4 regions of the Pseudochelatococcus sp. genome follow, and region 1 is predicted to be linked to each of the others. Evidence: riboswitches for the same ligand, from Rfam matches in the RefSeq annotation. Region 1 holds a riboswitch; each other region holds the start of a gene.

The links. A riboswitch is a leader RNA that binds a small molecule or an ion and turns the genes downstream of it on or off. The one in region 1 is predicted to bind cobalamin.
Region 2: another riboswitch for cobalamin. It lies ahead of ACOYJQ_RS02155 (ABC transporter substrate-binding protein); the one in region 1 lies ahead of ACOYJQ_RS13370 (TonB-dependent receptor plug domain-containing protein).
Region 3: another riboswitch for cobalamin. It lies ahead of metE (5-methyltetrahydropteroyltriglutamate--homocysteine S-methyltransferase); the one in region 1 lies ahead of ACOYJQ_RS13370 (TonB-dependent receptor plug domain-containing protein).
Region 4: another riboswitch for cobalamin. It lies ahead of cobW (cobalamin biosynthesis protein CobW); the one in region 1 lies ahead of ACOYJQ_RS13370 (TonB-dependent receptor plug domain-containing protein).

What each region holds. Positions count from the first base shown of each region.
Region 1 covers NZ_JBMNUS010000008.1:165,296-170,077, forward strand. The annotation lists gene ACOYJQ_RS13365 (DNA translocase FtsK 4TM domain-containing protein) at 1-2,067, opposite strand, end outside; cobalamin riboswitch at 2,343-2,528, shown strand; gene ACOYJQ_RS13370 (TonB-dependent receptor plug domain-containing protein) at 2,645-4,615, shown strand; gene ACOYJQ_RS13375 (ABC transporter substrate-binding protein) at 4,699-4,782, shown strand, end outside.
Region 2 covers NZ_JBMNUS010000001.1:514,115-518,896, forward strand. The annotation lists gene ACOYJQ_RS02145 (metal ABC transporter solute-binding protein, Zn/Mn family) at 1-830, shown strand, start outside; gene cobT (nicotinate-nucleotide--dimethylbenzimidazole phosphoribosyltransferase) at 1,027-1,998, shown strand; cobalamin riboswitch at 2,102-2,296, shown strand; gene ACOYJQ_RS02155 (ABC transporter substrate-binding protein) at 2,417-3,436, shown strand; gene ACOYJQ_RS02160 (FecCD family ABC transporter permease) at 3,433-4,527, shown strand; gene ACOYJQ_RS02165 (ABC transporter ATP-binding protein) at 4,524-4,782, shown strand, end outside.
Region 3 covers NZ_JBMNUS010000019.1:7,180-11,961, reverse strand. The annotation lists gene metE (5-methyltetrahydropteroyltriglutamate--homocysteine S-methyltransferase) at 1-2,017, opposite strand, end outside; cobalamin riboswitch at 2,119-2,363, opposite strand; gene ACOYJQ_RS18370 (arsenate reductase ArsC) at 2,417-2,818, opposite strand; gene ACOYJQ_RS18365 (UPF0262 family protein) at 2,868-3,356, opposite strand; gene hisD (histidinol dehydrogenase) at 3,441-4,733, opposite strand; gene ACOYJQ_RS18355 (DUF2948 family protein) at 4,717-4,782, opposite strand, start outside.
Region 4 covers NZ_JBMNUS010000001.1:531,891-536,672, forward strand. The annotation lists gene cobN (cobaltochelatase subunit CobN) at 1-1,154, opposite strand, end outside; gene cobW (cobalamin biosynthesis protein CobW) at 1,189-2,256, opposite strand; cobalamin riboswitch at 2,296-2,507, opposite strand; gene cobU (bifunctional adenosylcobinamide kinase/adenosylcobinamide-phosphate guanylyltransferase) at 2,700-3,221, shown strand; gene cobO (cob(I)yrinic acid a,c-diamide adenosyltransferase) at 3,270-3,884, shown strand; gene ACOYJQ_RS02250 (cobyric acid synthase) at 3,912-4,782, shown strand, end outside.

The DNA.
Region 1 (4,782 bases):
CTTGCCGAGACAGAGCGCCAGCTTGAACTTCGACTTCTGGAACTCCTCGGAGGCCAGCGATTCGCGCAGGTAGACGGTTTCGCGCCGCGCGTTGGGCAGTTCGATGCCGATGGCGTTGCGGCCGGGCACCACCGCCACGCGCGCCGAGATCGCGCTCATGGAGCGGGCGATGTCGTCGGCGAGCGAGATCACGCGCGAGGATTTCGTGCCCGGCGCGGGCTCCAGCTCATACAGCGTGACGACCGGGCCGGGGCGCACGTGGATGATGTCGCCGCGCACGCCGAAGTCTTCGAGCGTGCTTTCCAGCAGCGCCGCGTTCTGCTCCAGCGCATCCTCGGAAATGGTGTCCTTCGGTCCGGTGGGCAGCGCGAGCACCGACAGCGGCGGCATCTCGTACTCGCCGGCAGCCGCGATCGTCTGCTGCACGCGGCGCGTCGTGACGCCGGGCGAAGGCTGCTGGCGCGCCGCCGGCGCTTCGACCACCGCCCGCCGGGAAACCGGCGCTTCCGTGCGTGCGGGAACAGCGGGCCGCGGCGCAGGTCGGGGAGCGGGTTGCGGCGCGCGGGCCGCGACGGGCGGCGGAGCGGCGGACGGATCGTCGTCGTTGGAGGGCGCGAGCGCGGGCGGGCGCATCGTGTGCCGCAAGATCACCGGCGGGGCGAGGGCATCGTCGTCGGGAGACGGCTCGTCCGCGAACGGACTGCCCGCATGCGGGGCGTCGCCGCTGAAATCCGCCTCCTCGCCACGCGGCGGATCGAACACCAGGCGATCTTCCGGCCGGCCGCTTTCGGTGTCCGCCGGCGACAGATCGACCTCGACGCCATAATAATGCTCGTCGCCCGGCGCGTCGCGGAAAACGCCGCGATCGTCCGCGTTCTCGAATGCCGGCTCGTCCGCCGGCGCGAAATCATCCGCCAGCGACATGTCGTGCGCGTCATCGCCCCGCGTCAGGCGCTGGCGCTCGGCCAGTTCGCGATCGGTGCTGCGCGTGAAGCGCACGTTGGGCGGTAACTGGAACGGCTTGCGCCATGCGGGAACCTCGTCCCGCATCTCTTCTGCGGGCGGCGGAAGATCGGGCGCCAGCCTTTCCGCCATCGTTTCGGGCTCGAAAGCGGCCGGCAGATCCGGGGCGGCGGCAGGGATATGCACCTGCACGCGCGAGGAGCGCTCCCGCGCGGGAGCGAAGGCCGCGACCTCCGGCGGGATGTCGTCGAAAGCGTCGATGCTTGCAGGGGTGGCCGGCGCAGGCGCAGCCGGCACGTCCATCGGCTGATACACGCCGGCGAACATGGGCTCCTGCATGGCGCGCGCGGTTGCCGGCGCGCGCCTATCCAGCGGATCGGGCCGGCGAAACCGGCGCACGAGGGCCGTTTTCGCGGTCATCAGCGCATGAATCGCCGCACCCAGCGACACGATGCCCCAACCGGGCTCATCGCGGCCGTCGTCTTCGGCCGGCGACATCTCGTACGGATCGTCGGGGGAAGGCTCGCGCGCCGGCTGCGCGAGGCCGAAACCCGACGCCGCCGACAAAGCGAGTATCGCCACCGCCGCGTAGATAAGGCCCCCGATCAGCGCGCCGATGCCGCCACCGCCGAAAAGTCCGTGCCCGCCGAACAGCAGCGCGTCGCCCACCACGCCGCCGAGCCCGGAAGGCAGCGGCCAGCGAGCGGTTTCCGGCAAGGCGCTCGCCACCGCGGCGGCGGCGCCCGCGCCCACCAGCCAGAGCCCCAGCCGCAGCAACGGCCGCGGCAGGGGGCGGCGGCTGACGAGCCGGATCGCCCACACCGCGCAGGGCAAAAGCAGCGCCACCGAGCCGAGACCGAAAATCTGCATGGTGAGATCGGCGAAAACCGCTCCCGGCCGGCCCAGCATGTTGGCCACGCGCCCTTCGGTCGCATGCGTGAGGCTCGGGTCTTCCACAGACCACGTCATCAACGCCAGAACGGCGGCTCCGACGAAAGCAAGCAGGCCGAGGCCGGCCAGTTCGGCGGCGCGCTGGGCCAGGAAGCGGCGCAGCGCGTCGGAGATATCATCGGCGTGGGACGGTGTCCGTCTGATGGTTCGCATGTTTCGGATAGCGCTCGCGGAATGGCTTGATTCGCGGGCAAATGTACCTTGGGGCCGGTTAAGCCCGAATTAACTCTCCAACATGATTTGGCGGTTAAGTCGATGGCGTGTCTGCTATAATCATTTCGTCAACGTCGATTGCGGCTTTTGCACGCCTTATATGACGTTATTGCGACGTGACGCTCGCCGCTTTGTGTCAATCGTGTCGCGTGGCGGCCTGTCCCGTTTTGACGGCGCGACGTCGACGGGCCGGCTTTGACAGCTCGACCTGGGCAGGATAATTTCTCCGCGACGGTTCCTTCGGGATGAAAAGGGAACGCAGTGAGCGCGCGCGAATCTGCGGCTGTCCCCGCAACTGTGAGCGGCAGGCTTGCGCCATGATGCCACTGGACCTGTGGTCCGGGAAGGCGGCGCGGGCGGCAACCGCGAGCCAGGAGACCTGCCGTCGAATGTGGTCACAGCGGATCGTCGGTCGGGGTGTGCCGATGGAGCTTGCCGTTTTCCTTGACGGATAAGCGGTGGTGTCTTGTCGCGGTGACGTGCCGATACGTGCGCCGCGCGAGCGTCCGGCGCCGCCTTGAGAGGTGCCGCCGTGTTCCTGTTCCTTGCCTCCGGGTCGGTGCGCTTGCGCCGTCTGGCCGTTCTGTTCTCTCTTCCGGCGCTGGCGGTCGCCGGCCTGACGGCGCCCGGCCGGGGTGTCGCTCGGGAGGCGGCGTCTTTCACGCTGGATGAAATCACGGTAAGCGCCACCGCGCTGCCTCTCCCCGTCCGGCAGGTAGGTTCGTCGGTGACGGTCGTGACGGATGCGGATATCCAGCGCGCGCAGCGGCGCACGGTCGCGGATGCGCTCGCCACCGTTCCCGGCGTGAATGCCGTCCGGACCGGCGGCCCCGGCGGGCAGACGTCGCTGTTCGTGCGCGGCACCAACGCCAATCACGTCAAGGTGCTGATCGACGGCGTTCCGGTCAACGATCCCTCGACGCCGGGCGGCGCATTCGATTTCGGCCATCTGATGACGGCGGATGTGGCGCGCATCGAGGTGCTGCGCGGGCCGCAGAGCGGCCTTTACGGCGCGGACGCGCTGGGCGGCGTCGTCAGCATCACCACGAAGGCGGGCGACGGCCCGCCGCGGGCGGCGATCGAGGCCGAGGGCGGATCGTTCGGCACGTTCAATCAGCGCGCCAGCCTTTCCGGCGGCGACGGGCGCTTCGACTATTTCTTTTCCGCCGCCCACCTGCGCACGGAAGCGACGCCGGTCACGCCGCCGGAACTGGTGCCGCCCGGCCAGCGCGTCAACGACGATTTTTATGACAACCGGTCATTCGCCACCCGGCTCGGGGTAACGCTTTCCGACAGCGTTCGCCTCTCGGTCGTCGGCCGTTACACCGATGCGCTGCTGAAGAACACGACCGACGGCGGCTGGCCCGGCGCGCCGAACGCGGCCCGCAGCGAGCAGCGCAACAAGCGCTTCGTCACCCGCGCCGAGGGCGTCTGGTCGCTGTGGGACGGGCGCGTCGCCAACACGTTCGGCATCGGCTACGCCAACGAGGATCGCGAAAGCCGCGAGCCGGCGACCGCCTTCGGGCCGGGCAGCGTCAGCAATTATCTGGGAGAGCGGACGATCTACGACTGGCGCACGGATATCGCCGTCGCGACCGGGCACAAGCTCATCCTCGGCCTCCAGCACGAGCGCGAACGCCTCGACGACGACAGCCTCGTCGTCTCGTCCGGCAACAGCGCCGGTTTCGTAGAGTGGCAGGGGCAGGTCTTCGACCGGCTGTCCTTCGCCGCCAACATTCGCCACGACGACAACGACGATTTCGGCGCTCACACGACATGGCGCATCGCCCCCACGCTGACGTTGCCGGGGCTGGAAACGCGCCTCAAGGCCAGCGTCGGCACCGGCTTCAAGGCCCCCACTCTCAGCCAGCGTTTCATGGACTCGCGCCCGCTCTACAACTTCTACGGCAATCCCGATCTGTTGCCGGAGGAAAGCACCGGATACGACATCGGTTTCGAGCAGCCGCTGGCGGGCGAGCGCGTGCTGATCGGCGCAACCTATTTCCACAACGATATCGACAATCTCATCAACACCAACGCCGATTTCACCTCCTATACCAATGTCGGCAAGGCGACGACGCGCGGCGTCGAGGCTTTCGCGGCGGTGGCGCTGACGCGGACGGTGGATCTGCGCGCCGATTACACGTTCACGCTCGCACGCGACGATATCGCCCGGCAGGAATTGCTGCGCCGCCCCCGCCACAAGGCGAGTTTCACCGCGCGCTGGCAGGCCACCGAGCGGCTGGGCCTGTCCGCGACGGCGATCTACATCGGCCCGTGGGTGGACGGCAACCGCGACTTCTCCATCCCGCGCCTGCGCGCGTCGGGCTATGCGACGGTCGACATCGCCGCCGATTACAAGGCCGACGACAGCACGGCGATCTTCGCGCGCGTCGACAACCTGTTCGACCGCCGGTATGAGAACCCGGTCGGCTTCCGGCGTCCGGGACTCGGCGTTTACGCCGGGTTGCGCTTCACGCCGCCCTGACGGATGGGGGCGCCATTGCGGCGCGGCGGGCCATGATGCATCGGAGAAAGCGTGCAAGGCGGGTATGGCGGGAGCTCCCGCTCATGATGCTTCCGCTCTGGCCGATGGCCGGAGCGGCCGAACCGATCCGCGTGGTATCCATCAACATGTGCGCGGATGAACTGCTT
Region 2 (4,782 bases), on a different contig from region 1:
GGCAGGTCGGCGGCGAGCGTGTCGAGGTGAGGGCGCTGATGGGGCCGGGCGTCGATCCCCATGTCTACCGCCAGACCCGCTCCGACATCGCGGCGATGGCGAGGGCCGACGCCGTGTTCTGGCACGGCCTTTATCTGGAGGCCCAGCTTGAGGAATTTTTCCACGATCTCGCGAAGCGCAAGCCGGTTGTCGCGCTGGCCGAGAGTTTGCCGAAAGACCGGCTTCTGCCCAACGACGACTATCAGAATCGCTACGATCCGCATGTCTGGATGAACCCGCGCCTGTGGCGGGGCGTCGTCGCGGCGGCGCGCGACGCGCTGATCGGGCTCGACCCCGACGGGAGGGCCGTTTTCGAGGCGAACGCCGAACGGCATTTCACCGAGATCGATGCGCTCGCCGATTATGCGGACAAGGCGCTTGCCACGGTGCCCGAGGCTTCGCGCGTGCTGATCACGGCGCATGACGCCTTCAACTACTTCGGCAGGGCCTACGGCTTCGAGGTGCTCGGCATTCAGGGCATCTCGACGGAGAGCGAGGCGGGGCTGAGGCAGATCGAGGATCTGGTCGGCGTGCTGGTCGACCGCAAGATCGGAGCGATCTTCATCGAATCGTCGGTCTCCGACCGCAACGTCAAGGCGCTGATCGAGGGCGCCGCCGCGAAGGGGCATAAGGTGACGATCGGCGGCGAGCTGTTTTCCGATGCCATGGGCGCGCCCGGCACTTATGAAGGTACGTATATCGGCATGATCGATCACAACGCCACCGTGATCGCCCGTGCGCTCGGCGGCGAGGCGCCGGAAAAGGGCCTGAACGGCAGGCTGGGCTCCTGAGGCTTGCGCCGGATTCCGGTGGCCCCGCCGCCGCGATTGTGCTTTGTCGGCGGTCTGGCCGCCCCACCGGCGGGGCGCATGCGTGAACATGAAACGAAGGCATGAAACGGTGATTTTATCCGAATCGGGCGCGCCCCCTCTTGCCACTTTTCCGCTTGCCACTTTTCCGCTCGCCGCCCTGGCGGATATCGCGCCGATGGCGGCGATCCTTCCCGGCACCGATGCCGGGGCGCGCGATGCGGCCGCGGCGCATCAGGACAGGCTGACGAAGCCGCAAGGCTCCCTCGGGCGGCTGGAGGAACTGGCGCTGTTCATGGCCGGCTGGCGGGCGGACCCGCATCCGCGGGTCGATCTGGCGCAGGCGCTGGTCTTTGCCGGGAATCACGGCGTCTGCGCGCAGGGCGTCAACCCGTTTCCGCAGGAGGTGACGGCGCAGATGGTCGCGAACTTCCGGGCGGGCGGCGCGGCGATCAACCAGCTTTGCCGTGTCGCCGGCGCGCGGATGGAGGTGATCGCGCTCGATCTCGACCGCCCCACGGCCGATTTCACCGCCGGACCTGCGATGACGGAAGAAGAGACGCTCGTCGCGCTCAACCGGGGTGCGGCGGCGATCGATGCGGCGGCGGACGTGCTGGTGCTGGGCGAGATGGGCATCGGCAACAGCACGGTCGCGGCGGCGCTGGCGGCGGCGTTGTTCGGCGGGCCGGCGGCCGAATGGGTCGGTCCCGGCACGGGGGCGGGAGCCGAGGGCGTGCGGCGCAAGGCGGAGGTCGTCGAAAGAGGGCTCGCGCGCCACCCCGGCCGCGATCCGCTGCGGGTTCTCGCCGCTTTGGGCGGGCGCGAGCAGGCGGCGATCTGCGGCGCGATCCTGGCGGCGAGGGCGGCGCGGATTCCGGTGCTGCTCGACGGGTTCATCTGCACGGCCGCCGCCTCTGTGCTGCATGCGGTCGATTCCCGGCTGCTCGATCATTGTCTCGCCGGCCACGTTTCCGCCGAGCCCGGCCACCGCCGCCTGCTGGAGCGGCTGGGCAAGAGGGCCGTTCTGGAGCTCGACCTGCGGCTGGGCGAAGGCACGGGCGCGGCGCTGGCGCTCAACATCCTGCGCGCCGCGCTGGAGTGCCACAACAGCATGGCGACCTTCGCCGGGGCGGGCGTTTCAGAAGGCTGAGCCGGCGGCGCGGGGCGCGGTTCCGGCTCTTGCCGTTTCGGTTTCTCGCCGCTCCGGTTTCTTGCCGCTCCGGTTTCTTGCCGCTTGACAAAAGCGGCGGCGCATCGGCTTATGCGGCGTCGGTTTCCTTCGGGAATGAATAGGGAATTCGCGGCGATCCGTCGCCAAACGAAACTGCCCCCGCAACTGTAGGCGGTGAGCCTTCTCCCCTTGACGCCACTGGGCCGGATGGTCCGGGAAGGTCGGGAGAGGGCGCTGATCCGTCAGTCAGGAGACCTGCCGACGACTGGAATGTTGACGCGGGCGGGGTGTCCCGAGGAAAGGATCGTCATGATGTGTCAGGCGCTTGCCCTGATAGGCACGTTTGTGCCGTTCGATGTCGAGACCGGCCGTTCGCCTTCGAATGGAGCCGGAAACGATGTCTAGAAAATCCATCCTCGCGGGCCTTGTCGCCTCGTTTCTCCTCGCGCCGGGCGCGTTCGCCGCGGAGGCGACCCATTATCCGCTGACGCTGAAGAACTGCGGCATCGACGTCACCTTCGATCACGCGCCGCAGCGCACCGTAACCATCGGGCAATCCGCCACCGAAGTGCTCTATTCGCTGGGGCTCTCCGACAGGGTTGTCGGCACCTCGGTGTGGTTCAACGAGGTGTTGCCGGAGTTCCGGGACGTCAACGACAAGGTGGAGCGGCTGGCGGACAACGACCCCAGCTTCGAGAGCGTGGTGCAGAAGCGCCCCGATCTCGTCGCCATCCAGTTCGTCTGGCATGTCGGGCCGGAGGGCATCGTCGCGACGCGCGACCAGTTCCACGATCTTTCGATTCCCACCTACACCATGCCCGCCGACTGCATCGCCAAGGATAACACGGTCGGCGTCGACGGCACGCGCTCGGAGTTGTTCAACACGGAAAGCCTCTATCAGGGCATCCGCGAGCTGGCGGAGATCTTCGACATCCCGGAACGCGGCGACAGGCTGGTGGCGGATCTCAAGGCGCGCGAGCAGGCGGCCATCGCGCGGGCGGCGGCCTTCAGGAGCAAGGATATCTCCGCCGTGTTCTGGTTCTCCAGCGCGGACATGGACATCGATCCGTATGTCGCCGGCCGCAAGGGCGCGCCCGCCTACATGATGGACAAGCTCGGCATCCGCAACGTCGTCGAGTCCGATGAGGAATGGCCGGTCGTCGGCTGGGAGACGATCGCGCGCGCCAACCCCGACATCATCGTCATCGCGCGGATGAACCGCCGCCGCTTCCCGGCCGACGACCACGAGAAGAAGCTGGAATTCCTGCGGACCGATCCGGTGGCGAGCCAGATGGAGGCGGTGAAGCACAACCGCATCATCGTCATGGATGCGCATGCGATGGATGCAACCATCCGCACCATCGGCGGCATCGAGACGCTCGCCGAAGGGCTGGAAGCCTTCGATCCGGCGAAATGAGCGCGGCCGCTCCGGCGCGGGCAGATGAGAACGGCGCGCGTGGGAACGGTGCGAGCTGGAGCGCCGGCCTGTCGCGCGCGCTGGGCGCGTCGCTGGCGGTCGCGGTGCTCGTCGCCGCGATCATGGCGGGCGTCTCCATCGGGGAGACGTCCATTCCCCTGCGCACCATCCTGCATACGCTGGCCAACGAGCTGTTCGGCGCCGGTTATGCCGTCGATCCGATCGATCGCGGCATCGTGTGGCACTACAGGCTCAGCCGCACCTTCGTCGCGGCGTGCTGCGGGGCGGGGCTGGCGGCGTCCGGCGTCGTGCTGCAAGCCTTGTTGCGCAACGCGCTTGCCGATCCCTACATTCTTGGCATTTCCGCCGGCGCCTCCACCGGCGCTGTCGCCGTCACCATCGCCGGCCTGGGGGCGGGCGCGGTTTCCCTGTCGCTCGGGGCTTTCGCCGGAGCGATCGTGGCGTTTCTGTTCGTGATCGTGCTGGCGCGAGCGGCCGGCGGCGGCGCGGGGGCGCTGGCGGCCGGGCAGATCGTGCTGGCGGGCATCGCGGGGTCGCAGCTCTTCAACGCGCTGACCTCCTTCATCATCACGAAATCCGCCAATGCCGAGCAGGCGCGCGGCATCATGTTCTGGCTGCTGGGCAATCTGAGCGGCGCGCGCTGGGCCGATGTGGGCCTCGTCGTGCCGGTGGCGCTGGCGGGCGTCACCATCGTCATCTGGCATGCGCGCGCGCTCGACGCATTCGTGTTCGGCGCGGATTCGGCGGCCTCGCTCGGCGTGCCGGTACGCCGCGTGCAGGTGGTGCTGATCACGGTCGCGGCCCTGCTGACGGCGGTGATGGTGAGCGTGGCGGGTTCCATCGGCTTCGTCGGCCTCGTGGTGCCGCATGCGGTGCGCTTTCTCGTCGGCGTCCGGCACGGGCGGCTCATCCCCGCCAGCGCGGTGGCCGGCGCGGCCTTCCTCATCACGGCCGATATCCTGTCGCGCACGCTCATTCCGGGGCAGGTGCTGCCCATCGGCGTCATCACGGCGCTCGTGGGCGCGCCGGTCTTCGGCATCATCCTGATCCGCGGGAGGCGTCCGCGATGACGCTTTCCGTCGAGAACGCGAGCTGGGCGGCGCGGCGCGTCAGGATCGTCGAGGACATCTCGCTCGCCTTGCGGCCGGGCGAGACGCTGGGCCTCATCGGCCCCAACGGCTCCGGCAAATCGACGCTGCTGCGTCTGATGGCCGGCATCCGCGAGCCCGCGGCGGGGGAGGTGACGCTCGGCGGCGTTCCCCTGCGCCGCATGCGCCGGCGCGATGTCGCGCGCCGGATCGCGCTCGTCGAACAGCAGGCCGATA
Region 3 (4,782 bases), on a different contig from region 1:
GGATCTGCGTCTCGTCGCGCACGCCGGACGACGCGAGGCGGAAACTCTCCACCGCCCAATCCAGATAATGCGCCCAGTCGGCCTTGCGCAGCGGCAGCCCCTCGCGGATCGCCGGCTCGTCGATCTGGATGACGCGGATGCCGGCGGCCTCCAGGTCGTTCACCTCGTCGCGCAGCGCCAGCGCGATCTGGCGGCAGACATCGGCGCGCGGCAGGTCGTCACGCACGAAGGACCATTGCAGCATGGTGATGGGGCCGGTCAGCATGCCCTTCACGGGCCTGTCGGTGAGCGACTGGGCATAGGCGCTCCATTCCACCGACATGGGCCTGGGGCGCGAGACGTCGCCGAAGATGATCGGCGGGCGCACGCAGCGCGAGCCGTAGCTTTGCACCCAGCCGGCCCTGGTGAAGGCATAGCCGTCCAGCAGCTCGCCGAAATACTGCACCATGTCGTTGCGCTCGAACTCGCCGTGCACCGGCACGTCGAGGCCGATCTCGTCCTGCCAGCGAATCGCCTTCGCCGTCTCGTCGCGCAGGAACGCGTCGTAACCCGCGTCGTCCAGCTCGCCGCGCGCGTGGGCGGCGCGGGCCTTGCGCACTTCCGCCGTCTGCGGGAAGGAGCCGATGGTCGTCGTGGGGAAGAGCGGCAGGCCGAGCGCCGCATGCTGCGCCTCGCGCCGTTGGGAGAACGGGTGCGCGCGCCGCGCATCCTCGGGCCGCACGGCCGCAAGGCGCGCCGCCACCGCCGCGCTGTGGATGCGGGGAGACGCCGCCCGCGCCGCCACCGCCGCGTCGGAGGCCGCAAGCTCCTCCTTCACCGCCTCGCGCCCGCGTGACAGCGCGCGGCCGAGAATCGACAGTTCGTCGAGCTTCTGGGCGGCGAAGGCCAGCCAGCTCTTCAGTTCGGCGTCGAGCCCCGTTTCCGCGTCGAGGTCGTAGGGAACGTGCAGCAGCGAACAGGAGGGCGAGACGATCAGGTGATCGGTGCCGCGCTTCGCCGCGACGGGCTCGATGCGGTCGAGGATCGCCGACAGGTCGGCGCGCCACACGTTGCGGCCGTCGATGACGCCGAGCGACAGGGCAAGGCCGGCGGGCGCCCGCCTGACAACATCGTCGAGCTGTTCGGGCGCGCGGGCGAGATCGAGATGCAGCGCCGCCACCGGCAGCGCCAGCGCGGTGGCGAGGTTGTCGCCGAGCGCGCCGAAGTAGCTCGTGAGCTGGATCTTGAGGCCGGGCACGGCGCGGGCGAACATGTCATAGGCCGAGGCGATGGCCTGACGCGTGGCGTCGCCGATGTCGAGCGACAGCACCGGCTCGTCGATCTGCACCCAGTCGGCGCCGTGGGCGGCGAGGCGGCGCAGGATCTCCGTATAGACCGGCAACAGGCCCGGCAGCAGCGACAGCGGATCGACATCCCCGTCGCGGCTCTTGCCGAGCGACAGGAACGTCACCGGCCCGACCAGCACGGGGCGGGTGTGGTAGCCGAGCGCCTTGGCCTCGCGGAACTCGTCGACGATCTTGGTCGAGGCGAGCGAGAATTCCTGACCGCGCGAGAACTCCGGCACCAGATAGTGGTAGTTCGTATCGAACCACTTGGTCATTTCGAGCGCCGGCAGCCCTTCGGCCACTCCCGCCGCATCGCCGGCGCATCCGCACGCCTCGCCCTCGCCGTGTCCTTGGCTGTGGCCTTGGCCCTGCGTGCCCCGCGCCAGCGCGAAATAGGTGTCGAGCGATACCTCGCCGCCCTTCCAGCCGTAAAGCGCCGGAATCGCGCCGACCGTCACCGCGGTGTCGAGCACCTGATCGTAGAAGGAGAAATCGTTCGACGCGATATGCGTGACGCCGGCGCGGCGCTGCCACGCCCAGTTGTCGGCGCGCAAGCCCGCCGCCACCGCGGACAGATCGTCCGATCCGGTCTTGCCGGACCAGTAGCTTTCGAGAGCGGTTTTCAGTTCGCGGCGCGGGCCGATGCGCGGCAGGCCCAGAGCGGCGACAATCACATCTGATGAAGAAGACATTCGGCTATAACCCCATGACTTGACTGGGGGCAAAAGACCGAGCGGACGCGCGCGGGGAGCATGCGCCCCCGCGATCAGCGACCACCGGGAACCCCGCCCGAGGACGATTATGCGCCGTGGCAGGTCTCCTGGCTCGCGGGTCAGCGCGCCCCTCCGGCCTTCCCGGAGCCTGCCTTTTCCGGGCCGCTCCAGTGACACGAATTGGACGGGCGCTCGCCGCCGACAGTTGCGGGGTGCAGCTCCGGCATCGAACCGCGACCGCCTGCGCGACCGCCGTCCTGAACCGGATTCCCTCTTCGCTTCGCCGCCTGAAACGGGGCGAAGAACCACGACCCATGCACTATGGCAGATCGGCGGCAATGGTCAAGTATGTATATAAAGATATGTTTATATCGTTGTTCAGGCCGAAGGACTGAACCGCTCCATGATGCGTTGCTTCAGGCCGTCGCGCACCGAGCGATAGGCGTCGAGCCGCTGGTCGCGCGATCCCTGCGTGGCGGTGGGATCGAAGGTCGGCCAATATTCCACCTCGACGGCCATGGTGCGGGTGAGTTCCATCGCCCGGTGGTGCGCCTCGGGCGAGAGCGTGACGATGAGATCGAAGCCGGTATCTTCCAGCTCCTCCAGCGATCGGGGCGTATGGCCGGCGAGATCGATGCCGATCTCCTCCATGACGGCGACGGTGAAGGGATCGATGACGTCCGGGCGCACGCCGGCGGATTCGACATAGAGGGAGCGGCCGAAATAGTGGCGGGCGATGCCTTCGGCCATCGGCGAGCGCACGGCGTTGAGCGCGCACATGAACAGAACGGACTGGATGCGGCGCCCCGCCGCCGCGCCCAAGGCCACGTCAGCCCTTCCAGTGCAGGGCGAACAGCAGCGTGAACAGCCGGCGGGCCGTGTCGAAATCGACATCGAGCTTGCCGGCCAGCCGTTCGCGCAGCAGCTCGGACGCCTCGTCGTGCATGCCGCGCCGGCCCATGTCGATGGCCTCGATCTGCGAGGGCGTGGCGGTGCGGATGGCGGCGTAATAGCTTTCGCAGATCAGTTCGTAATCCTTGATCACGCGGCGGAAAGGCGTCAGCGACAGGAAATGCGCGACGACATGCGTGCCGTCCTCCTCGCGCACCTCAAGCAGCAGTTTGCGGTCGACAAGCGCGATGCGCAGCGCGTAAGGCCCGCCGGCATGGCCGGCGACGGTGAAATGGTTCTCTTCGAGAATATCCCATATCGCGACCGCGCGCTCGTGTTCCTGATCGGGATTGCCCCGCCCCAGCGAGGCCTCGTCCAGCGCCACGGACACGAGACGGTGGCGCTTGTCGTCATCAGCGCTTGTCACGGCACGACCTTTCGGTTCGACTTGACCTTCCGGCAAAAAGAAGGATTCCGGCTTCCGGGCTCATCATTTCGCCCCGCGCCGCTGTCAAAGATTGAGACGGATGCTGACGGAACGGGCGTGCGCGTCGAGGCCCTCGGCCTCGCCCAGCGCGATCGCCGCCGGTCCGACATGGCGCAGGGCCTCCGCCGTGCAATGCAGGATGGAGGTGCGCTTGAGAAAATCCGGCACGCCGAGACCCGAGGCGAAACGCGCCGAACGCGCCGTCGGCAAGACATGGTTGGGGCCGCCGACATAATCGCCCACCGCTTCCGGCGTATATTGCCCGATGAAGATCGCCCCCGCGTTGCGCACCGCCCCCGCCAGCGCCTCCGCGTCGCCTGCTGCGATTTCCAGATGCTCAGGGGCGATGCGGTCGACGAGCGGCACGGCATCCGCCAAGGTGGGCACCAGCACGATCGCGCCGAAATCCTCCCAGCTCCGCCGCGCGATGTCGGCGCGCGGCAGGGTGGCGAGTTGCCCCTCGACCGCGACCGCGACCGCATCCGCCAACGCGGCGCTGTCGGTGACGAGGATGGATTGCGCCGCCGTGTCGTGCTCCGCCTGCGCCAGCAGGTCCGCCGCCAGCCACTCGGGATTGGCGTCGCCGTCCGCCAGGATCAGCACTTCCGACGGGCCGGCGATCATGTCGATGCCGACACGGCCGAACACGCGCCGCTTCGCCGCCGCGACATAGGCGTTGCCCGGCCCCACGATCTTGGCGACCGGCGCGATCGTCCGCGTGCCGTAGGCCAGCGCCGCGACGGCCTGCGCGCCGCCGATGCGGTAGAGTTCGTGGACGCCCGCCATGCGCGCCGCCGCCAGTACCAGCGGATTGACCGCGCCGCCGGGCGTCGGCACCGCCATCACGATGCGCGGCACGCCCGCCACCTGCGCCGGCACGGCGTTCATCAGCACGGAGGACGGATAGCTCGCCGTGCCGCCGGGCACATAGAGGCCCACCGATTCGATGGCCGTCCAGCGCCAGCCCGCCGTCACGCCGGCCGCGTCCGTGAAGCGCTCGTCGGCCGGTTTCTGCCGCTGGTGATAGGCCGCGATGCGCACATGTGCCAATTCCAGCGCCGCCAGCGCCTGCGGCGGCGCGGCCGCCAGCGCGGCGTCGATCTCGGCATCGGTGATGCGCAGGCCATCGGCATCGAGAGTGAGCGAATCGAAGCGGGCGGTGTAATCGATCACGGCCGCGTCGCCGCGCGCGGCCACGTCGGCGATGATGTCCCGGACGGCGGCGTCGACATCTTCCGCGACCTCGCGCTTGGCCGCGAGAAGCGCACGGAAAGCAGCCTCGAAACCCTCGTCGCGCGCGTCAAGTCTTACCGGCATCCGATCCTCCGTCACCGCCATCGTCCGGCCGATGCACGGGGCGGTTTTC
Region 4 (4,782 bases), on a different contig from region 1:
AGCACGAGGATGCGCCGATTCCGTCGCGGCGTGCGCATCAGGCGCAGATGCGCGGCGATGCGGCCCGCCGCCTGTTCGACAAGCGCGTGCTCCGGCCGGTTGACGCGGGCGGTGAAGGCGAGCGCGTCGTCGGGTGCATCCGCATCCTTGAAGGAGATGGCCCCGGCCATGATGCGCCCGTCAAGCTCCGGCAGCACGACATGCATGGCGAGATCGGCGGGCGTGAGCCCGCGCTGGCCGGAGAGCCAGGCCTTGCGGTCGGTGGTGGCGACGACGGCCTGAAAGACCGGCACGCCGAGACGGTCGAACAGCGGCCTTTCCCCGGCGCCGGCCCCGGCGGCGAAGGCGGTGGCCGTCACGATGGCGGCCGGCCGCAGGCTTCTCGCCGTTTCCTCGATCGCGGCGATGGCCTCCGGGTCACGCAGGCCCGGCACGAAGAGCGGCACGGCGGCGATGCCCCGCGCCCGCAGCGCGTGGAACAGCGCGTCGACGGGGGCGACGTCGGCGGCCAGCAGCATCGAGCGGTAGAAGACGATCGGCACGCAAGGCGTATCGTCCGCTTCCGCCCCCAGCGGGCGGAAGCGGGCGAGCGGCACGATGCCTTCCCCCGGCAGGTAGAAGCCTGCTCTGGCTACCGGCCGGGCTTCCGGCGCCGCCACCGCCGCGCCCGCGAGCGCCGCCATGCGCCGCACCAGCGCGCGCAGGTTGTCCGGCCCGCCTTCGCGAAAGCAGGCGAGGAGGGCGGCGCGCTCCTGCGGCGGGACGGTGGAGAGCGCGGCGAGCCGCTCGTCGTCGGCGCGGCATTCGCCGGGCAGCAGCGCGAGGGCGATGGCGTGCTCGCGCGCCACCGCCGCCAGCCGGTCGCAGCCGTAGCGCCACCAGTCATAGCCGCCGAGCACCCGCGCCACGACGACGCGCGCGTGGCGCGCGATCCGTTCGATCCACAGGTCGACCGACATCGGATGGCGCAGGTCGCGCAGATGGGCGAGGCGCAGGGCCGGCACGGCATCCCCCGCCCGCCGCCATGCCGCCGCGAGGCCGGCGAGGTCGCTGTCCGTGAGGGACAGCGCCGCCATCGGCGCGGGAGACTGGCCGAGATCGACGGGTTCGATCAGGTCGTCCAGCGAGGCGGAGGTGGTGGCGAGCAGATGCATGGCTCACGCTTTGCGATATGGTCTCGCGACGGGCTCAGGCCGCGAGAATCTTCTCGACCGCCGCGCGGTCGATGCCCTTGAGGCCGATGACGACGAGGCGCGTGCGCGGCGTCTCGCCCGCGGTCCACGGCCGGTCGTAATAATGCTCGACGCGCGGCCCCGCCGCCTGCACGAGCAGGCGCAGCGGCTTGCCCTCGACATGGGCGAAACCCTTGAGGCGCAAGACGTTGGCGGCCTCGACGGCTTCGCTGACGCGCCTTGCCAGCTCTTCCGGCCGGCGGATCGCCGGCAGCTCGACGACGAAGCTGTCGAAATCGTCGTGCTCGTGATCCGCCTCGTCGTCGTGGTGCGTGCGGCGGCTCTCGATGGCGTCCTCGACGCCGATCCCCAGCCCGAGAAGCCCGAGCCCCAGCGCCGCGCCGGCGTCGACCTTGCCGTTCACGCCCGTCAGGACCCTGACGGCGGCCCGCAGATGCGGGCGCAGCGTCTCCTCGACGCGGGCGCGGCCGGCGTCATCCAGCAGGTCGGCCTTGGACACGATGACGAGATCGGCGCAGGCGATCTGATCCTCGAACACTTCCTCCACCGGATCGTCGTGGTCGATGGATTCATCGGCCGCGCGCTGCTTTTCGAGCGCGTCATGATCGGCGGCGACGCGCCCTTGCGCCAGCGCCGGGCCGTCGACCACGGCGATAACGCTGTCGACCGTGACGCGGCCGCGGATCGCCGGCCAGCGGAACGCCTGCACGAGCGGCTTGGGCAGGGCGAGGCCGGAGGTCTCGATCAGGATGTGCTCGACTTGCGGCTCCAGTGCCAGAATGCGGTCGAGCGCCGGGGCGAAATCGTCGGCGACGGTGCAGCAGATGCAGCCGTTGGCCAGTTCCACGATGTTGTCCTGCGGGCAGTTCTCGACGCCGCAGCCGCGCAGGATCTCGCCGTCGATGCCCACGTCGCCGAACTCGTTGACGATGACGGCGAGGCGGTGGCCGTCGGCCTGCGCGATGAGGTTGCGGATGAGGGTCGTCTTGCCCGCCCCGAGAAAGCCGGTGACGATGGTGCACGGCACCCGGCCACGGGCGGCGGAAAAGGCGGAATCAGCCATCGGAATGCGCTCCCTGTCCGGTGCTCCCGCCGGACGGTCAGAGTGAATCGGGTGACGGCAGGTCTCCTGGCTCCCGGATCGTCGTTCCTCCGCCGCCTTCCCGGCATCCCAGTGGCGCGAGGCGGAAGAACTCTCCGGCTACAGTTGCGGGAACAGCCGCGGCCTTGCGGGCAAGCGCCCGCGCACCGCATTCCCTCTTCGCTTCCCCCGCATCGGCCGAAACGGGGCAAGACCGTCCACGCCATCTAGGGCCGGGGCGCGAACCCTGTCAACGGCGCAGATCGGCATCGGCGGCGCGCGGGTGCGGGCGCAATCGCGCTGTCGCCCTATCCATTTGTTTACGCATCCGGTTTTCCCGAAAAGCGCACACTATCCGGCCCGATGCTGTATGTTGAACCGGGAATCGCTCCCTTCGGGGCGTCATTTCGGAGCGGGCGGGTTTCGTGTCGCATGGCGCATCCTTGACTTTCGTGCTGGGCGGCGCGCGTTCCGGCAAGAGCGGCCACGCGGAGCGGCTGCTCATGGAGCGGCCCGCGCCGTGGCGCTATATCGCCACCGCGCAGGCTTACGACGCGGAGATGCGCGCGCGCATCGCCGCCCATGCCGCGCGCCGGCCGGCGGGCTGGATCACGGTGGAGGAGCCGCTCGACCTGGCGGGAGCGCTCGCGGCCATGCCGGAAGGCGCGCCGGTGCTCATCGATTGCCTGACGCTGTGGCTGACCAATGTCATGCTCGCGCCGGACGGGCGCGACGTGGAGGCGGAAAGCCTGCGTCTGGCAGGGACGCTCGCCCGCCCGCGCGGGCCGTGGATCGTCGTCTCCAACGAGACGGGGCTCGGCATCGTGCCGGACAACGCGCTGGCGCGCCGCTTCCGCGATGCCGCCGGCCGGCTGAACCAGATGGTTGCGCAGAAGGCCGACAACGTGCTGTTCATGGTCGCGGGGCTGGCGATGCAGGTGAAATGAGCATGCATGTGAAATGAGCAAGCGGATGCCGCGGCGGAAAGGGCGGAAATGACGGAAATCACCGAGGAAGAGGCGCGTCGCCACAAGGCGCGGATGCAGAACCGCAAGGCGGTGCAGGATGCGGAAGTGGCCGCGAAGACCGGGGAAAAGGGCCTGCTGATCGTCAACACCGGCCCCGGCAAGGGCAAGTCGACGGCGGCCTTCGGGCTGGCGCTGCGCATGCTGGGGCACGGCGGGCGGGTCGGCGTGGTGCAGTTCATCAAGGGCGCGTGGAAGACGGGCGAGCGTGAGGCGCTCTCGGTCTTCGGCGAGCGCGTCGTGTGGCACACGATGGGCGAGGGCTTCACCTGGGAAACGCAGGATCTGGAGCGCGATATCGCCGCCGCCCGCCGGGCGTGGGACAAGGCGCGCGAACTGCTCGACGATCCCGCCTTCGCCCTCGTCATTCTCGACGAGCTGAACATCGCGCTGCGCTACGATTATCTCGATCTCGCGGAGGTGGTCGATGCGCTGCGCAACCGGCGCGCCGATCTGCATGTCGTCGTCACGGGCCGCAACGCCAGGCCCGATCTGATCGCCGCCGCCGATCTGGTGACGGACATGGGCGCGGTGAAGCACCATTTCGCCGCCGGTGTGAAGGCGCAGGCCGGAATCGAGTTCTGACGGATGAAACGGCCGGCGCGGGCGTTGATGTTTCAGGGCACGGGGTCGGACGTGGGCAAATCGCTCATCGTCGCCGGGCTCGCGCGGGCGCTGGCCGATCGCGGGCTCAGTGTGCGGCCGTTCAAGCCGCAGAACATGTCGAACAACGCGGCCGTCACGGTCGACGGCGGCGAGATCGGCCGCGCGCAGGCCCTTCAGGCGCGCGCCGCCCGCGTGCCGGCGAGCGTGCACATGAATCCGGTGCTGCTGAAGCCGCAAAGCGAGACCGGCTCGCAGGTCGTCGTGCAGGGCCGGGTGTGCGATCACGCCGACGCGCGCCGCTATCAGACGCTCAAGGCCGCGCTGATGCCATATGTGCTGGACAGTTTCCGGCGATTGTCGGACGAGGCGGATATCGTGCTGGTGGAAGGCGCGGGCAGCGCGTCCGAGGTCAACCTGCGCGCCAACGATATCGCCAACATGGGCTTCGCGGCCGCGACGGGAACGCCGGTGGTGCTGATCGGCGATATCGACCGCGGCGGCGTCATCGCGAGCCTCGTCGGCACGCAGGCCGTGCTCGATCCCGCCGACGCGGCGCGGATATGCGGCTTCATCGTCAACCGGTTTCGCGGCGATCCGGGGCTGTTCGCGGCGGGCATGGATCTGATCGCCGCGCGCACCGGCTGGCGCGCCTTCGGGCTGGTGCCCCATTTTCCCGAGGCGCGCCGCTTGCCCGCCGAGGATGCGCTCGGGCTGGAGCGGAGCCGGAAGGCCGAAAGCGAAAGGGGCGCGGAAAGAATCAGGATCGCCGTGCCGATCCTGCCGCACATCTCCAATTTCGATGACCTCGATCCGCTGGAGGCTGAGCCGGGCGTCGAACTCGTGCGCGTGTTTCCCGGTTCCGCCATTCCCGGCGACG